Regions from separate parts of the Bacillus yunxiaonensis genome, predicted to be linked through region 3. Evidence: riboswitches for the same ligand, from Rfam matches in the RefSeq annotation. Region 3 holds a riboswitch; each other region holds the start of a gene.

Region 1 (3,284 bases), on a different contig from region 3:
GCAGTTGATGTATTAATGAGCGAAGTAACAAAGCAAATTGAGAAAAAAGAAAAATGGGTACCAGGAGACGTTATTCGCTATGGTTTTAGTCAAAATGAACAAATTCGCGATCATGAAACGTTACTTACCACGCGATTAGTTGAATCGACAAATGCAGAATGGGAAGAAGAACGGCTGTATTTAGAAGAATTAAGACAAGAATTAAGACAAAAAATCCTTTCTTACAAAGCGACTTCTTCTGAAAAGAAAAGAATGCAGGAAATAGAAGGAGAACTTCGAAAGCAAAAAGCAAAAGTGAAAGAAGTTGAAAAAGAGTATATTGAAAATGCAAAAGTCATTGGGGCAACATTATCGAAATGTGCAATCGATTCGCTTGTTTACGAAAGAACGTTTGACCTTGTAGTCGTGGATGAAGTGAGTATGGCATATGTTCCGCAAATAGCATTGGCAGCCTCTTTAGGAAAGCGAATTGTCGTTTGCGGCGACTTTCTACAATTACCACCGATTGCTTTATCAAATCATGAACTTGTGAACAAATGGTTAAAAGAAGATGTGTTTTATCATGCGGGTATAGTAGAATCTGTAAACGATCATAAAAAGCACCCGAATTTATACATGTTGCAAGAGCAGCGCCGTATGCATCCGCATATTTCAAGTTTTACAAATGAATTTATTTATAAAAATGAAGTGTTCGACCATTCATCAGTCACATCCCGTAACGATATTGCAAACTTACAGCCTTTCATGAGGGAGGCAGCAGTTTTACTAGATACAAGTAATATCGGAGCTTATTCATTAAAAGATGTTGTCTCTAGCTCACGTTATAATATTTTTTCAGGTCTAATAGCGATGCAACTTATGTTAATTGGCTTGATGGATGGAATACCGTCAATTGGTATCGTTACACCATATCGTGCTCAGGCCCGTTTTTTATCAACATGTATCCGTGAATTTCTTCAAAAAACAAAGTTCAAAAATACACCTGTACTAGCAGCGACCGTTCATAAATTTCAAGGATCTGAACGTGATATGATTTTATTTGATACAGTTGATAGTTATCCGCAAGAACGCCCAGGTGTGCTGTTTTTTGATCAAAAAAACCATCGACTTGTTAATGTTGCAGTAACAAGAGCAAGAGGGAAGTTTATTCAGTTATCAGATTGTCAATATATGAAGCAAAACCTTTCGCGAAAACAAGCCTTATCTCATTTAACACAGCACCTACAAAGGCAAGGAAATGTATATGATCGTACAACATCAAGAACGTTTCTAGAGCGGAAAATTACAAAGAGATTGCGATGGTTTGTACAAACAAGCGCTGAAGAAACGAAAGTATTATTAAAAGATATTATTTCAGCAAAAAAGAAAATTATTGTGTCCATCCCGAATTCAAGCCGTATGGATAAGAGGATTTGGCAAGCGTTAGTACGTGCAGAAGCATCTGTTATTATATATACAGAAGGTGCAATTCCAATAAAAAACGTACAAGCACGTCGCCAAAACAAAGTGATGCCATTTGTTATCATTGATGATGAAATAATGTGGGTAGGTGCTCCATTAACAGCTCATATGATATTTGATGGCAGTCCGGAGTTTCCATATATTGTAGCGAGACTACAAGCTCCGCAAACAATTGGAGTATTAAAAGGATTTTTAGATATAAAAATATAGAATTTTCTTGACTTTTAAATGTAATAAAATTAGAATGAAAATAATTTAACAAATTCAAATACGAATACTTGTAATTTCTTATCATGAGAGGTGGAGGGACTGGCCCTTTGAAGCCTCGGCAGCGGATTCATTATGAATACTGTGCCAATTCCAGCAAGTGCAAGGCTTGAAAGATAAGAAAGATGGCATAGATTTATTGTGTATACTTTAAGGCCTCTTTCTATCTATTAGAAAGAGGTTTTTTTATTTAACATATTGAAAGGGGAATGCAAAATGGGAGTTTTACAAATTACTACACATCGGAATAAAATTGTACAAAGTATCGAGGAACAAAAAGAGATTTATGTGAAAACGAGTCATGCTATTCATGATAATCCAGAGATAGGGAATCAGGAGTTTTTTGCATCAAAAACGCTTAGTTTATTGCTAGGAAGTGCTGGTTTTCAACTTCAACATCATATCGCTGGCCATGAAACGGGTTTTATTGCAAGAAAAAGTTCTGGAAAGAAAGGACCTACAATTGCTTTTTTAGCAGAATATGATGCACTTCCAGGTTTAGGTCATGCCTGTGGACATAATTTAATTGGAACAATTAGTACAGCTGCGGCAATTGCTTTATCAGAGGTGATTGAAGAAATTGGCGGAGAAGTTGTTGTGTTTGGTACACCGGCAGAAGAAGGAGGACCGAACGGAAGTGCAAAAGGAAGTTATGTAAAAGCAGGCTTGTTTAAAGATATTGATGCAGCACTTATGATTCATCCAAGCGGGAAAACAGCAACAACTAGTCCATCCCTTGCATTAGATCCACTAGATTTTCATTTTTACGGTAAACCAGCTCATGCTGCTGCATCTCCAGAAGCAGGAATTAATGCATTAGATGCAGTTATTCAATTGTTTAATAGTATTAATGCACTTCGTCAACAATTACCTGCAGACGTGCGTATTCATGGGATTATTACAGATGGAGGAAAAGCGCCCAATATTATCCCGGATTATGCATCAGCTCGTTTCTTTATTCGAGCAAAAACGAGAAAACGATGCACCGAAATTACAGAAAAGATACGTAATATTGCACAGGGGGCCGCTCTTGCGGCTGGTACAACAGTAAAGATTGAACAATTTCAAAATGAGATTGATAATTTAGTAATTAATCAAGCTTTTAATGCGATAATTGCCGAAGAACTAGAAGGATTGGGAGAAGACGTTCACCGCGATGAACGTGTCGGCATTGGTTCTACAGATGCCGGAAATGTTAGCCAAGTAATTCCGACAATTCATCCTTACATTAAAATTGGACGTGATGATTTAGTTGCACATACAGATGCATTTCGAGAAGCAGCACGCTCTGCAAGAGGAGATGACGCATTAATCATTGGAGCAAAAGCGTTAGCGCTAACTGCTTTCCGTTTAATTACAGAAGAAACATTGTTAGAAAACATTAAACAAGAGTTTAAGAATGGGAAATAGAAAAAATTTGTATGAAAAAATTAGTTATGAAGAAGTAACAGATTACAGTTTTACATTTATTTCTCATTAACGGGCAGTAAGCCCCCCATCTCAAAATTTAGAGAGAAGCGATAGGTGGGGGTTAACTGCCCGTAAAAGCCCGATTG
Region 2 (3,284 bases), on a different contig from region 3:
TTGGAAAAATGGCAGCAGCTGTTCCAATCGTTGTTCCAATAACAGCACGCGTCACAGGACTAAGAGCTACTAAAAAGATAATGAACGGAATAGGACGAATCGTATTAATAACAATATTAAGGATAGAAAAGACCAGTTTATTTTCTAAAAAATTACCTTTTCTTGTTACATATAAAAGTAAACCTAGAGGTATACCAAGAATTGTAGCGAATATAAGGGTAGCAATAACCATTAATACCGTATCCCCAGTCGCATCTACAATCCGCGGCCAAAATGTACTCCAATCAACTTGCACGACTTTCGACCTCCTTCAATTGAACTTGCAAGCGTAGATGCTGAATTGCCTTTTGAATTTCTTTTGCCTCTCCTTGTAGTTCAACAAGAAGATTCCCAAATAAAATACCTTGTAATTCAATAATATTTCCATAGAGTACATTTACATCCACGTGATAATGCTTAGCAATATAGGACAATAACGGCTGTCCTGTTGCTTCACCTGTAAATGTTATACGGTAAATGAGTCCTCCATTTTGAATTTTAGCGATTACACTCTCTGGTAAGTGATCATTAATAACAGACCTTACGAAGTTTTGTGTCGTTTTTGTTTTCGGTCTTGTAAATACATCAAAAATCGTGCCTTCTTCAATCACCTTTCCCTTTTCCATAACAGCAACCCGGTGACAAATTTCTTTTACAACATGCATCTCATGCGTAATAAGAAGAATTGTAACCTTATATTCTTTATTTACCTTTTTTAATAGATTTAAAATTTCTGACGTTGTTTCTGGGTCCAATGCCGATGTAGCTTCATCACAAATTAGTACATCTGGGTATGTAGCAAGTGCTCTTGCGATGCCAACGCGCTGTTTCTGCCCTCCAGATAATTGCTCTGGATAATAATTCGCCTTATCTTCTAATCCGACAAATTGTAATAATTCTGTTACTCGCCTTTTAATTTCATTCTTTGGTAACTTCGCTAATTTGAGTGGATAAGCAATATTTCCATATACTGTTCGTGAATGGAACAAATTAAAGCTTTGAAAGATCATCCCAATCCTTTGACGCAACCGTCGTAACTCTTTTGTCGATAACGATGTAATATCTTTCCCATCAATAGACACAATACCTGATGTTGGACGCTCTAACATATTGACTAAACGTAAAAGTGTACTTTTCCCGGCACCACTAAAACCGATAATACCGAAAATTTCCCCTTGCTCAATCGTTAAGGATACATCTTCCACCGCATGTACAGATTGACCGCTCGACTCATAAACTTTACTCACTCTGTCGAATGAAATCATCCTATTCCCTCCTATTTGCTGTAACAACTCCAAGTCATTCTTGAGGCAAATAAAAAATGCCCTTCTTCTTATCCAATTTCATAAGAAGAAGGGCACTTGAATATGCTACGCTCACATCTTCTTATCTTCCAAGCTCCAAAGAGCTTGCTGGAATTAGCACGGTATTCAAAAGAATCCGTTGCTGAGGTATCATAGGGCCAGTCCCTCCACCTCTCTGGATAAGAATTCATATCGATTTAGTTGTCATTTAATTAATTTTCATTATAAAACTCTGAAAAGTAAGAGTCAACTAAAAAATTAAACTTTTCAGTTTTAATTTAATGTAAATTTCTTTATCTCACATTTTTCTAAAAGGAAAACTCTCTAAAATAATGGAATAATTAAACGAATACAAAATCAAAACTGGAGGCTGTAACTGAAATGAAAACTGCTCTTTTACTCGTTGATATCCAAAACGATTATTTTCCAAACGGAAAGATGGAACTGCGAAATGCTAGCGAAGCAAGTGAATATGCAAAACGCATACTTCAACATTTCCGTGAAACAAATCAGCCTATTTTTCATATCCAGCATGTTTCCACTCGCGAAAATGCAACATTTTTTCTTCCAAATACAGAAGGTATACACATTCATGAGAATGTTCGTCCTTTGCTGCAAGAAACAGTCATATTGAAACATTATCCAAATAGTTTTCGAGAAACTTCTCTATTCCAAGAATTACAAGATTTACAGATCGAACAAGTTGTTATATGCGGCATGATGACTCATATGTGCATTGATGCTACAGTACGAGCTGCCTTTGATTTTGGCTTTACATGTACAGTGATACATGATGCATGTGCAACGAAAGACTTAATCTTTAAAAATGTTTCTATTCCAGCTGTATACATTCACAATACAATTCTAGCTTCTTTAAATGAAGTGTATGCTAAGGTAATTAGCACAGAAGAGTTTTTACAACATGAAAAATCCCTTTGGTCTTAACCAAAGGGATTTTCTTTGTATCGTTTCACTTCTCTTACTCTTCCATCAGTGGGGGTTTTCTTTATCCCCCACCTAGCTTCTGTAGAAAAGCGAAGGCGGGGGGCCCGCGAATAGCGGGACAAATTTGTATTCTAGTACATTTTCATTTCCTATAATTCTATATTCTTATTAAGGTATAAAAAAAGAAACACCGCCTTCAGCGAGCAAACTGAAAGCGGTGTCTTCTTGTCTAATCATAGATTTTCCTTCAAATTGTATTATACAGGAAATTTATAAAATTTATACAAGGAAATATGACGAATGGGTCAAATTTTCTTGTCATTTTGTGTGTTTTTTATTTAAATTAATCAAAAAAACCAAAATAAGGTAAAATGATAAAGAAGGAGGTGCAACGAATGAGATTTCCAATTCAACGAAATCCACTACTTGCCTTACTCATTATTGCATTATGCCCAATACCTTTTATTCTCTTTTTTAATGAAAAGGCTGATGTAGGCTCTATTATAATAGGTATTATCATTTTACCTATTATACTTATGCTTCTATGGGCATTATTTCATTCTTATCACGAGATTACGAATACACGTCTCGTTGCTGTATTTGGCTTTGTCAAAATTATGATTCCACTTCACGAAATAACTAACATCAGATATACATACAACTTACTTTCTGCTCCCGCCTGGACGTTTAAGCGATTAGAAATTACTTATAGCAATTATGATATAGCGCTCATATCATTACCAAAAGACCCCGATTTATTTATAGAAAAAGTACAAGAAAAATGTCCACTTCTTCAAGATCATTCTATTTAATACACAAAAAGGCCTTCTCGGTTGAGAAGGCCTTTCTTATACTTCTTATAGAGTTTCAGAAGTAGTTTTTCCTTGCATGTGTAATGCTATATAGTCAGGTCCACCAGCTTTAGAATCTGTACCAGACATGTTAAAGCCACCGAATGGTTGGTAACCTACGATTGCACCAGTACATCCACGGTTG
Region 3 (3,284 bases):
CAGCTTATTTTTCCGAATATCTTCAATTGTAGTTAATGCCTTATATTCAACAATAGTCGACAACTTCGTTTCATTCAAAAGAGCGATGGAATCTCCCTTCCAACTAATAGAACGAGGTACTGCTATGCTTATACTCACGCTTTTACTTCCTTCCCCAAAACAATAGAATCAAATAAGATATGGAACAAACGAGCATCTGCATTTTCTGTTTTATGTAGAAGTAATTTTCTTCCTAACTGTAATGCATGCCTTTTTGCTTGTAATCGTGTTTCTTTATGAGAAATCTCATCTAAATCTGCAACATGCGCTAATCCAATTGTACGGCGAATGACCTCACATCCTGCAAATCCAACTGCATCAGTGAAAATATTGTTCAGTACAATTGGTAGCCATTGCTTTTCTCTCGTATACGGTTCTACGCCTTCGAGCATCCATAACCTTGTAAATGTTTCTACGAAAACACTCCATGTTTGCTCAATATGATAAAATAATACGCTGCGTTTGTTTTCTTCACGCGACAGTGCATTTAATAATAAATTCGCAATAAATTGACCTAGATCAAACCCTAACGGACCAAATGTCGCAAATTCTGGATCAATCACTTTCGTTTCTGAAGATGATGAAAATATACTTCCCGTATGTAAATCACCGTGAATTAATGATTCTTTTCGCGTCAAAAACTTATACTTACACTGCGCTACTTGTAGCTTCAAGTTTTTATCACACCAAAGTTCGTCAACAACACCCTGTAATTCTTCTTCATACTCATTTGTTTCATAGTTTGCAAATGGATCAGTAAATACAAGGTCCTCTGTAATCTTACATAAATCAGGGTTTACAAACTGACTATCTAGCACTCTCTTTTCTTCTGCTTGTATTCCAAAATCGGATGTGTAAAAAAGAACATGAGCTAAAAAACGCCCGATATGTTTGGATAATAGGGGATAGTCTTCCCCGTTTATCAATCCTTTTCTCGTTATCGTTAAAGCTGATAAATCTTCTATAGCACTAATCGCTAATGTTTCATCGTGCCCATATACTTTCGGTACATACTCTGGTACGTATTTTGCAAAAATTTGCAATGCATCACTTTCAATGGTTGCACGGCGTAAAGATAGCGGCCAACTTTCTCCTACTACCTTTGCGTATGGAAGAGCTTGCTTAAGAATCAATCCCTTCTTCCCATCACGTAAACGAAACACATAATTTAAATTCCCATCACCAATTTCTTCACAAGTGACAACTGCCTTTTCTGAAAAATAACCATTTTCTTTCGCATATGTAACGGCTGTTTCTTCTGTTAATTGTTTGTATCCCATTTTGATTCCCCCTAAATATATTGGGGTTTTTCATCATAAAAAACCCCTTTCGATGACGAAAGAGGTTTGAAGATTCACTTCTCCCCTCTTATCTATCAGAAAGTCTCTCTTTCTGTTGGAATTAGCACCGTGCCTTACTAGGCGCGAACTGTGCGCCCCATTTCACAATGGTATTACGGTCGGTTGCTGGGTTTCATCGGGCCAAATCCCTCCACCTGCTCTTGATAAGAGTATATAGTTGTCTAAATTTTTCAGTTTCTGTTGTTGACTATACCAAGAATAAAAATTACTTGTCAATACTTTTTTACTTATACAATTCTGAACGGCGATCAAAAAAAACAGGAATCCCTTTACGCACTTCAGCAACCTTCTTTACATCTAACGTTCCATGCAAGATCATTTCTGTTTCATCTGCCTCATTGACGACTTCTCCCCAAGGATCAATAATAAGCGAATGCCCTGCAAATACATTATTTAGATCACGTCCGGCACGATTGCACGCTACAACATAACATTGATTTTCAATTGCCCTTGCTTGAAGTAATAACCGCCAATGTGCTAGGCGAACAAGTGGCCACTCTGCTACAACGAATAATACTGTTGCCCCATGTGCAGCATGAACACGTATCCATTCTGGAAAACGAATATCATAGCAAATTGTTCCTGCGCACGGTATATCCTCTAATAGAAAATGCCCAGTTTCATTTCCAGCAATTAAATATTTATGCTCATCCATCAGTTGAAACAAATGAACTTTACTATACTCAGCCACAATTTCTCCGCTTCGATTACTAATATACATTGTATTTGTAACACCTTTCTCTGTTTGCTTAGCAATCGATCCTCCAACAATATTTACACAATTTTGCTTACTCCACTTCGATAATAGTTGTTTCGTGTATTCCCCATCTGGATCAGCAATTTCAGCAAGCCGATCTAAGTCATAACCTGTTGTCCATAGCTCTGGTAATACAATAACATCTGGCTTTTCCTTCATTGCTTCGTTTATTTTTTTCTCAGCGTGTTCTATATTTTTCTCTACATCACCAAAAGTGATATCCATTTGAATACAAGCAATTTTCATAGATTTCTCCCTACTCCCTTTTATTTTTTTCCTTTACAAAAAGTTGAAAAGATTATATCATTTGTCACTATAATTGCAACAATTTTCAAAAGAGGTGGAAAGTATGAAACATTTTCAACCTTCTGAGGTATTAACATCACTACCAACACAATTTTTTGCTACGCTTGTCACAAAAGTCAACAAAGCCGTGCAAGCTGGGCATGATGTTATTAACTTAGGACAAGGAAATCCAGATCAGCCAACACCAACGCATATCGTAACGGCACTACAGCGTGCAGCAGAACAGCCAATTCATCATAAATATCCGCCATTTCGCGGACATGAAAGCTTAAAAGAAGCTGTCGCTACGTTTTATGAGCGTGAATACGGTGTACAGTTAAATCCCAAAACCGAAGTAGCTGTTTTATTTGGCGGGAAAGCCGGATTAGTTGAGCTACCGCTTTGTTTTACAAATCCAGGCGATACAATTCTCGTTCCTGATCCTGGTTATCCAGATTATTTATCAGGTGTTGCCTTAGCGAAAACAAAGTTTTCAACAATGCCATTATTAGCAGAAAATCGATTTTTACCTGATTATACAAAGATTGATAAACAAACTGCTGAACAAGCAAAATTAATGTTTTTAAACTATCCAAATAATCCAACCGGAGCTGTTGCAACAACAGAATTCTTTGAGGAAACTGTATCATATGCAAACAAACATGACATTTTAGTTTGTCATGATTTCGCATATGGTGCTATCGGTTTTGATACCAAAAAACCAATTAGTTTCTTACAAGTGGATGGAGCAAAAGATGTTGGCATTGAAATTTATACGTTATCAAAAACATATAATATGGCAGGATGGCGCATTGCATTTGCCGTTGGGAATGAAAGTGTCA

Evidence for each region. Region 3 has a riboswitch for S-adenosylmethionine ahead of mtnK (S-methyl-5-thioribose kinase). Riboswitches for the same ligand answer to the same signal wherever they lie in the genome.
Region 1: another riboswitch for S-adenosylmethionine. It lies ahead of WAX78_RS03620 (M20 family metallopeptidase); the one in region 3 lies ahead of mtnK (S-methyl-5-thioribose kinase).
Region 2: another riboswitch for S-adenosylmethionine. It lies ahead of WAX78_RS20720 (methionine ABC transporter ATP-binding protein); the one in region 3 lies ahead of mtnK (S-methyl-5-thioribose kinase).

Annotation. Positions count from the first base shown of each region.
Region 1 covers NZ_JBAWSV010000001.1:723,656-726,939, reverse strand. Annotated here, with positions in the region: gene WAX78_RS03625 (AAA domain-containing protein) at 1-1,671, shown strand, start outside; SAM riboswitch class I at 1,747-1,851, shown strand; gene WAX78_RS03620 (M20 family metallopeptidase) at 1,945-3,138, shown strand.
Region 2 covers NZ_JBAWSV010000008.1:193,496-196,779, forward strand. Annotated here, with positions in the region: gene WAX78_RS20715 (methionine ABC transporter permease) at 1-295, opposite strand, end outside; gene WAX78_RS20720 (methionine ABC transporter ATP-binding protein) at 285-1,304, opposite strand; SAM riboswitch class I at 1,423-1,529, opposite strand; gene WAX78_RS20725 (cysteine hydrolase family protein) at 1,725-2,288, shown strand; gene WAX78_RS20730 (PH domain-containing protein) at 2,684-3,100, shown strand; gene pruA (L-glutamate gamma-semialdehyde dehydrogenase) at 3,146-3,284, opposite strand, start outside.
Region 3 covers NZ_JBAWSV010000002.1:66,774-70,057, forward strand. Annotated here, with positions in the region: partial or broken gene mtnA (S-methyl-5-thioribose-1-phosphate isomerase) at 7-138, opposite strand; gene mtnK (S-methyl-5-thioribose kinase) at 135-1,319, opposite strand; SAM riboswitch class I at 1,405-1,550, opposite strand; gene WAX78_RS06315 (carbon-nitrogen family hydrolase) at 1,624-2,403, opposite strand; gene WAX78_RS06320 (pyridoxal phosphate-dependent aminotransferase) at 2,507-3,284, shown strand, end outside.